2 linked regions of the Marinagarivorans cellulosilyticus genome follow. The protein of the gene in region 2 interacts with the protein of the main gene of each other region in a pairwise test. Links are inferred from orthologs where the notes say so. Each region holds a gene or a part of one and is shown on either strand. Other genes may lie near its edges.

Region 1 (3,562 bases), 1.5 Mb from region 2 along the record:
ACCGGCGATCAAAAACGTCTTAGACCAAAAGCCTAAGGTAATTGTTTTTGTGCCACCATGGCGTTTGCTAATGAATATAATCTTCACTGACTTTTGTCTTTAGCTACCCGAAATACGCGCAATACTTTGAGCTTGCGCATATTTAAAAGTGTTTGATATCGACGGTAATTTAGACCTGATGCTGGGACGCCAGCAAGATGAATAAATAACGGTCGCCTCGCTTAAAGTTTAATCAAAAAAATGACAAAACCTAGTCGATTTGGCTATATAGCTTAATCGGCGCCAGAATATGGCATATAAAACACAAAAAGCCAACTGTTCGAAAGTTGGCTTTTTGTAAGCAGGCAAGCGCCAAGGCCTCGCCAGAAAAAACATAACCTATGGTTTATGCAGCAGCCAATGGCTTGTGATAGGCAATTGGCGACTCTTCATCATCCTCAAAAGTCACAACTTCCCAAGCATCTGGCTGACGAATAAGTTCGCGCAGCGATTGGTTATTTAAGCCGTGACCAGACTTATAAGCACGGAATTCACCAATTAAGGTGTTACCTAAGAGATATAAATCTCCGATGGCATCAAGGATCTTATGCTTTACAAATTCGTCTTCATAACGCAAACCGTCTTCATTCAATATGCGGTATTTATCAACCACAATGGCGTTATCAACACTGCCGCCCTTGGCTAAGCCTTTCGAGCGAAGGTATTCTATTTCATGCATAAAGCCGAAAGTCCGCGCTCGCGAAATCTCTTTCACAAACGAGGTACTTGAAAAATCCACCACGGCATCGAGTTTGCGCCCTTTAAATACGGGGTGATCAAAATCGATAGTAAAAGACACCTTAAAGCCGTCAAAAGGTACAAAAGTCGCCATTTTATCGCCGTCGGTAACCGTTACTTCTTTCTTGATGCGAATAAATTTCTTCGCAGCTGGCTGCTCTTGGATGCCTGCAGACTGAATCAGGAAAACAAACGGGCCTGCACTGCCATCCATAATGGGTACTTCATCGGCGCTTACATCAATAATGGCATTATCAATACCCAAGCCTGCCATCGCTGACAACAAGTGCTCTACAGTAGAAACCCGTACATCGCCATTTATTAGCGTTGTAGATAGCGTTGTATCACCAACGTTTTCAGCCTTTGCCTGTATTTCAACAACAGGGTTTAGGTCTACACGTCGAAAAACGATACCGCCATCTATTGGGCCAGGCCTTAGGGTTAGATAGATCTTTTGCCCTGTATGCAGCCCCACACCGGTGGCGCGAATCTCGTTTTTGAGCGTGCGTTGTTTGATCATTACTTTATGTCTCTATAGATAAGCGGCCAAAAATGTAAATTTTTAGCCGCGTGTCATACTGTTGTTATCAATTGGCCGGAGAATCATAGCCAATTCAATGAGTGCCACTGATGCTGCAAAGCAAAAATAGTAAATATTAAGGTGACTAATACTAACGCCACACAACTGAATTCAACCTGAACGCTCGATTCAGCAACCATAATGTACGCAAAAAGCACGCCGGTATTCGACGTGCTTTTTGCGTCAGCATACGCCCGCTATAACGCGGGGAACAGCATCCATGCAACGGTATCTCAGGCGTAGCTGCCAGAAACTGCGCGCAATAATCGAGCAAGCGGCCTGCGGTTAGTCCGCTTGACGGCGCAGGAACGCCGGAATATCAAGATATTCCATGTCCCGAGCCTTTTCATCAAGCTTTGGCGCTGCACTAGAGTTTTGGTTACGCATAACTGTTGGTTTATCCAACACAGCATAATTCAAACCACCGTCGGCGTGGCGCGTATTATCTACAACTTTTTCAGGTTTTGCAGGTGTTTCTTCTTGCGCCTGAACAGCACCCAAGCCAGTAGCAACCACAGTCACCTTAAGGGTGTCGGCCATATCAGGGTCAATCACTGTACCTACAACCACAGTAGCATCACCAGAGGCGAACTCTTCGATGGTGTCACCGACTTCATTGAACTCACCCAAAGATAAGTCCATTCCAGCAGTAATGTTAACCAAAATGCCACGCGCACCGTGAAGGTTCACATCTTCAAGAAGTGGGCTGCGAATAGCGGCTTCCGCAGCTTCACGTGCGCGATTCTCGCCTTTACCTGAACCGCTACCCATCATCGCCATGCCCATTTCACTCATCACAGTGCGAACATCAGCAAAGTCGACGTTGATCATGCCTGGGCGAATAATAAGATCCGCGATACCCTGCACCGCACCCAACAATACGTCGTTAGCGGCTTTAAAAGCATCGATTAAGCTGGTGGATTTACCCAGCACAGCCAATAGTTTTTCATTTGGGATAGTAATCAAAGAATCAACGCGATCTTTTAATTGCTTAATACCCTCTTCCGCAATCGCCATGCGCTTGCGGCCTTCAAAAGGAAATGGGCGGGTCACAACAGCGACAGTAAGAATACCCAGCTCGCGAGCAACCTCAGCCACTACGGGTGCAGCGCCTGTACCAGTACCGCCCCCCATACCCGCGGTGATAAATACCATATCGGCACCTTGCAGAGTTTCTGCAATACGCTCACGGTCTTCCATTGCAGCCTCGCGGCCCACGTTAGGGTTGGCGCCAGCACCTAAACCTTTGGTTAGATGGCCACCAAGTTGCAACACGGTTTGCGCACTAACATTTTTCAACGCCTGCGCATCGGTGTTAGCGCAGATAAAGTCCACACCATCAACTTGTTGCTCAATCATATGACGCACAGCGTTACCGCCACCGCCACCTACACCTACAACTTTAATTACCGCATTTTGCGGAATATTATCTACAAGCTCAAACATGGTTTTCCCCTTTCGTTCCCCTGCTTAAAAATATGTATACGCTAGGTATTGTTGCCATAGCGTCAATTCAAGTGTTTCGCGTAACTTATCAATAGCTAACAGTGCCTATGCACTAACTTTACAAGTTGCGCTGAAACCAATTCTTTATTCGTCCCCAAGTATTATCTGTAGGCTCAAATGACTCTGTACCCTGCCCACCTTGCTGCTTCAGGCCGTAGTGCAATAAGCCAACACCCGTGGAATAAATTGGGTTATTGACGATATCACGCAAACCAGAAACATTTTGCGGTGCACCTAAACGTACAGGCATATGGAATATTTCTTCGGCCAACTCTACAACACCTTCCATTTTTGATGTGCCACCGGTTAATACAATGCCCGCCGGTAGCATATCTTCGAAACCACTACGCCTTAGTTCGGCCAACACCAAAGTGAATAACTCTTCGTAACGTGGCTCCACTACTTCAGCCAACGCTTGACGAGAAAGGTCTCTTGGTGGGCGCTCGCCTACACTTGGAACCTTTATTGTTTCTTCCGCGCCGGCTAGCTTGGCCAAGGCACAGGCATATTTAATTTTGATATCTTCAGCGTGCTGCGTCGGTGTTCTTAACGCCATTGCAATATCATTAGTCACTTGATCACCAGCAATAGGGATTACTCCCGTATGGCGAATAGAGCCTTCGGTGAAAATAGCGATATCGGTTGTTCCACCACCAATATCCACCATGCATACACCCAGCTCTTTTTCATCCTCTGTTA
Region 2 (4,489 bases):
GGCTTTTTATTGTAAGAGCGGCGTTCATAACCGCCATGGCCTTCATGATACGCCAAGTATTGCCTATAAGCGTCGCCTAAGCCTATACCTAAACGGCGCTGGCTCTCTTTGTTGTACCAACCAATAAATTGTGTCACATCACCAAAGTCATCGCGATCTGCACCGCGCGCTCCAGTTTTATCCTGGTACCAACGCCAAGTGGCATCTTTTACTTGGGCATAACCGTAAGCATCGCTGGCCCTAGGACCGGGAATAATCCAGAGGATCTTCTTTCTGGGGGGGCGCGCATCGGCTTTAAAACGCGATTCTTGATGTATAAACGCCAGCTTCGTTGCGACCGGTGTGCCCCACTTATTGGCAGCCTTTACGGCATCTTTATACCAACTTTTTTTGCCGCCAAGTATGTCGCAAGCGTCATCCATTTGAGTAGGCCTGTAGCCCGCGCAACCACTTGCAAAGGCTACCAATACAACACTAAAACAGAAGCTGCTAATTATTCGAATTGTTCTAACCACGCAATAAACTCCTCTTCGTTGCGCACATCGAGCCCAATATCCTGCGCTTTTGTGAGTTTGCTGCCCGCTTTTGCCCCTGCCACCACTAAATAGGTTTTTGCCGACACACTACCCGCTACTTTAGCGCCCAACGCCAATAAGCGTTCTTTGGCTTCGCTGCGCCCCATAGTTTCTAACGTTCCCGTTAGTACTACGGTTTTACCCGCTAAAGGTTGATTTTGCGATACCGTCGGCGCTGGCCAATGCACTCCTGCAGCCTGCAAAGCCTCTAGTAAAGCTAAATTACTTTCTTGTTTAAAAAACAATTCGACATATTCAGCGACAACCGGCCCAACATCAGGAATTTCTTGCAGCTGTTCAGCCGTAGCTTGCGTAATGGCCTGCAAGCTACCTAGATGCTGTGCAAGCGTAGCCGCGGTTGTTTGGCCAACTTCTCGAATACCTAAGGCATATAAAAAGCGCGCCAAAGTCGTACTTTTACTTTTTTCTAATGCATCCAATAAGTTTTGGGCTGATTTCTCGGCCATGCGCTCTAAACCAACAAGCGGTACCAGTGTTAACTGGTATAAATCGGCAACATTAGCGATCAAGCCTTCATCAACCAATTGCTCTACGAGCTTATCGCCCAAACCATCAATATCCATCGCTTTACGGCTTGCAAAGTGCTTAATGGCCTCTTTACTTTGTGCTGCACACGATAAGCCACCGCTGCAGCGAATCACCGCTTCACCAGGAACTTGGCTAGTATCGGCACCACAAACAGGGCATTGCGCGGGAAATTCTATTGGGCTAGCCGTTTCAGGGCGGCGCTCGAGTACAACCTCGGCAATTTGTGGGATTACATCGCCTGCTCGACGAATAATAACGGTATCACCCACCATCACCCCAAGGCGCTCCACTTCATCGCGGTTGTGCAGCGTGGCGTTCGCTACGGTAACACCGCCCACAAACACCGGCTCTAAGCGCGCAACAGGGGTAATCGCACCGGTACGCCCTACCTGAAATTCGACCGCTTTAAGGGTTGTCATTTCTTCTTGGGCGGGGAATTTTTGCGCGATCGCAAAACGTGGCGCCCTTGCAACAAAACCTAAGCGACGCTGTAATGCAAAGTCATCAACCTTAAAAACCAAGCCGTCTATATCAAAAGGCAGAGCATCTCGCTTGGCTGCCATTCGAGTGTAATAGTCTAAGCAGCCTTCGATAGAGTCGACTTTCTCTGCAAGATCACTCACAACAAACCCTAAATCACGCAGTAATTGCAGGGTTTCAAAGTGCGTTGCCGGCAGCTCGCCATCAAACTCACCCACTGAATAAGCATTAAACACCAACGGCCTTGTTGCGGTAATGCGAGAATCCAACTGCCTTAAGCTACCAGCTGCCGCATTGCGCGGGTTTACAAATGTTTTTTGGCCATTCTCACGCGCCGATTGGTTCAGCGCCTCAAACCCCTTTAAGGGCATGTAAATTTCGCCGCGCACTTCAAGCACTGCAGGGTAATTACCGGCAAGCTTTAGCGGTACGTTTTTAAGGGTGCGAACATTCTGCGAAATATCTTCGCCGGTTGTGCCATCACCCCTTGTAGCTGCGCGCTCGAATAGCCCATCGCGATAGAGCAAACTTACCGCAAGGCCATCAAATTTTGGTTCGCACACATAATGTACCGCGATAGATGTTTTTAAGCGGTCTTGTATACGTCGATCAAAATCCCTCATATCATCGTCATTAAAGGCATTACCTAACGATAACATCGGCTGTAAATGCGTTACGCTTTGAAAGCTATCGAGCGGGGTCGCTCCTACGCGCTGCGAGGGGGAATCGGGCGTTACCCAACTAGGGTGCTGCTGTTCGACATCCAATAATTGACGCATTAAACGATCGTATTCTGCATCTGGAATAGAAGGCTCATCCTTTACATAGTAAGCAACGTTATGACGCTGGATTTCCTGTTTAAGGGCTTCGTACTGCTGTTGAATCACTGTGTCATTTTCCGTTAATACAGCTTCTGTCATTTTTTTGTTTCCAAAACAACAAACCGCCAATAGGCGGTTTGGAATCTATACACTGGCAAGGCTTGATTAGCGATTAAGGCGACGTTTTCGCTCAAATTCAATAACACGTTGTCGGCAATGTTCAAACGTTTGCTGCGTCATCACACTGCGATGCTCATCTTTTAGCTCACCGTCTAGCGCTTCAGAAATAGCCTTGGCGGTGCGCGCCATTAAACCAAACGCTGCAACGCTATCGCCTCTGATAGGAAGCATCATAAACATGCTGATCCCAGGCGTGGAGAAATCTTCCATAGTCGTCAAATCAAAGGTGCCAGGCTTTACGATATTGGCCAAGCTAAACAAGACTTCACCTGAGCCATCTTCGTTTTTGTGGCGATGAAAAATTTCCATATTGCCAAAACGCAAGTTTTGCTCGGTAAGCGTTTGCAGCAATGTTTCTCCGCTAAAAAGCTGCCCTTGATGGGCCATAACGTTAATAACAATAACCTCTTCTGGCTCCAAGGCTGGCTCGGCTACTTTAGCCTTAGGTTGAACGGCCGGCTCTTTAGCAGGAGCTTTAGCTGCTGGCGCTGCTGTGCGCGGTGGTGCCATCACCGCCAAGTCATCATCTAGATCGTCCAGGTTGCCCAATGTGGGTTCTAGGTGTTCATCGGCAGAATCCATAAGCATTGTTGGTGCAGGCTCCGCTTTAGCATTAACGCCTGCCGTTTTTTTACTGGCCGCCAAAGAGCTTTTAAGGTTTACGTGTAAATTTGCGGCATCTTCTGGGTGCCGATACGCCGCCACACGGGCGCCACCGCTGGGGAATTCACTGCCGACATTTTCGTCATCAAGCCCTCCCTCTTCTGGCAAGCTATTTGACATATGAATGCGCTCTCTGCGAGCAGCACGCACACGCCGAATACCATCCAAAATGATTCCGACTATCAAAAGCACAATAATGACTGTTAACCATTCACGCATGGGGTTTCTCCTATAGTGCAGCCATTTCGGCTGCCTCTTCTACATTTACAGTAACCATACGAGAGCAACCTGGCTCGTGCATGGTTACACCCATCAACTGATCCGCCATTTCCATAGCAATTTTGTTGTGAGTAATATAAATAAATTGAACTTGCGACGACATTTGCTCAACCATACGCGCGTATCGTCCTACGTTGGCATCGTCCAATGGTGCATCAACCTCATCCAACATACAAAACGGCGCTGGGTTTAACCGGAATATCGAGAAAACCAGTGCAATTGCCGTTAGTGCTTTTTCACCACCAGATAACAAATGAATGGTGCTGTTACGCTTGCCTGGTGGCCTTGCCATAATGGTAATGCCGGTATCCAGTAAATCTTCGCCGGTTAGCTCTAAATAGGCATGGCCGCCGCCAAAGACTTTAGGAAACAGCTCTTGCAGGCCGCTGTTAACTTGATCGAATGTCTCTTTAAAGCGCGTTCTTGTTTCTTTGTCAATTTTACGGATCGCATTTTCCAGTGTTTCTAATGCTTCCATAAGATCTTGATCTTGGTCGTCTAAGTAATTTTTACGCTCAGACTCGGTTTTATACTCATCAATAGCCGCGAGGTTAATCGGCCCTAAGCGAGATATTCTTGCCGCCACTTTTTCGAGCGCTTGCTCAAGATCGGCTTCTGCATCCTCTGGCAGCTCGGCCAATAGAATGTCTACGTTATAGTCATCTGCTTCTAGCTGATCGCGTAAGTTTTGCGCTTGAACGTCGTAGGTTTGACTTTCTAAACGCTCTTTTTCGAGGTTTGCACGTACAAACTGCACCTCTTGCTCAACAGTTAAACGCTCTTTTTCGGCGTTGCGCAAGGTTTCCTCCACACCCTCGACGGATTTTTTAGCTTCGAGTAACTGTTCTTCAACGGCAACGCGCTTTTGTAGGTGCGCTTCTAACTCTTCTTTGTGTAGCTCAACTGGCTCTGCACCCTCGGCAAGGCTATCGAGTAAACTTT

What was found. Proteins that work in one complex are often made in the same cells at the same time.
Region 1: the proteins of zipA (region 2) and ftsZ interact in binary tests that used the Escherichia coli proteins (3 or more experiments, as listed by UniProt). The link is inferred for Marinagarivorans cellulosilyticus from one-to-one orthologs.

What each region holds. Positions count from the first base shown.
Region 1 is NZ_AP023086.1:2,602,549-2,606,110, reverse strand. The notes cover bases 724-3,562. They hold ftsZ (cell division protein FtsZ), read right to left. Parts: upstream 2,804-3,562; coding sequence 1,643-2,803; downstream 724-1,642. Other genes in these bases: ftsA (cell division protein FtsA), read right to left, coding at 2,922-3,562; lpxC (UDP-3-O-acyl-N-acetylglucosamine deacetylase), read right to left, coding at 724-1,297. In the rest of the region: MARGE09_RS10565 (M23 family metallopeptidase), read right to left, coding at 1-87; more of lpxC, read right to left, coding at 386-723. UniProt on the Escherichia coli protein: Essential cell division protein that forms a contractile ring structure (Z ring) at the future cell division site. The regulation of the ring assembly controls the timing and the location of cell division.
Region 2 is NZ_AP023086.1:4,067,812-4,072,300, forward strand. The notes cover bases 1,540-4,489. They hold zipA (cell division protein ZipA), read right to left. Parts: upstream 3,488-4,489; coding sequence 2,591-3,487; downstream 1,540-2,590. Other genes in these bases: ligA (NAD-dependent DNA ligase LigA), read right to left, coding at 1,540-2,524; smc (chromosome segregation protein SMC), read right to left, coding at 3,498-4,489. Outside these bases: MARGE09_RS16570 (transglycosylase SLT domain-containing protein), read right to left, coding at 1-515; more of ligA, read right to left, coding at 494-1,539. UniProt on the Escherichia coli protein: Essential cell division protein that stabilizes the FtsZ protofilaments by cross-linking them and that serves as a cytoplasmic membrane anchor for the Z ring.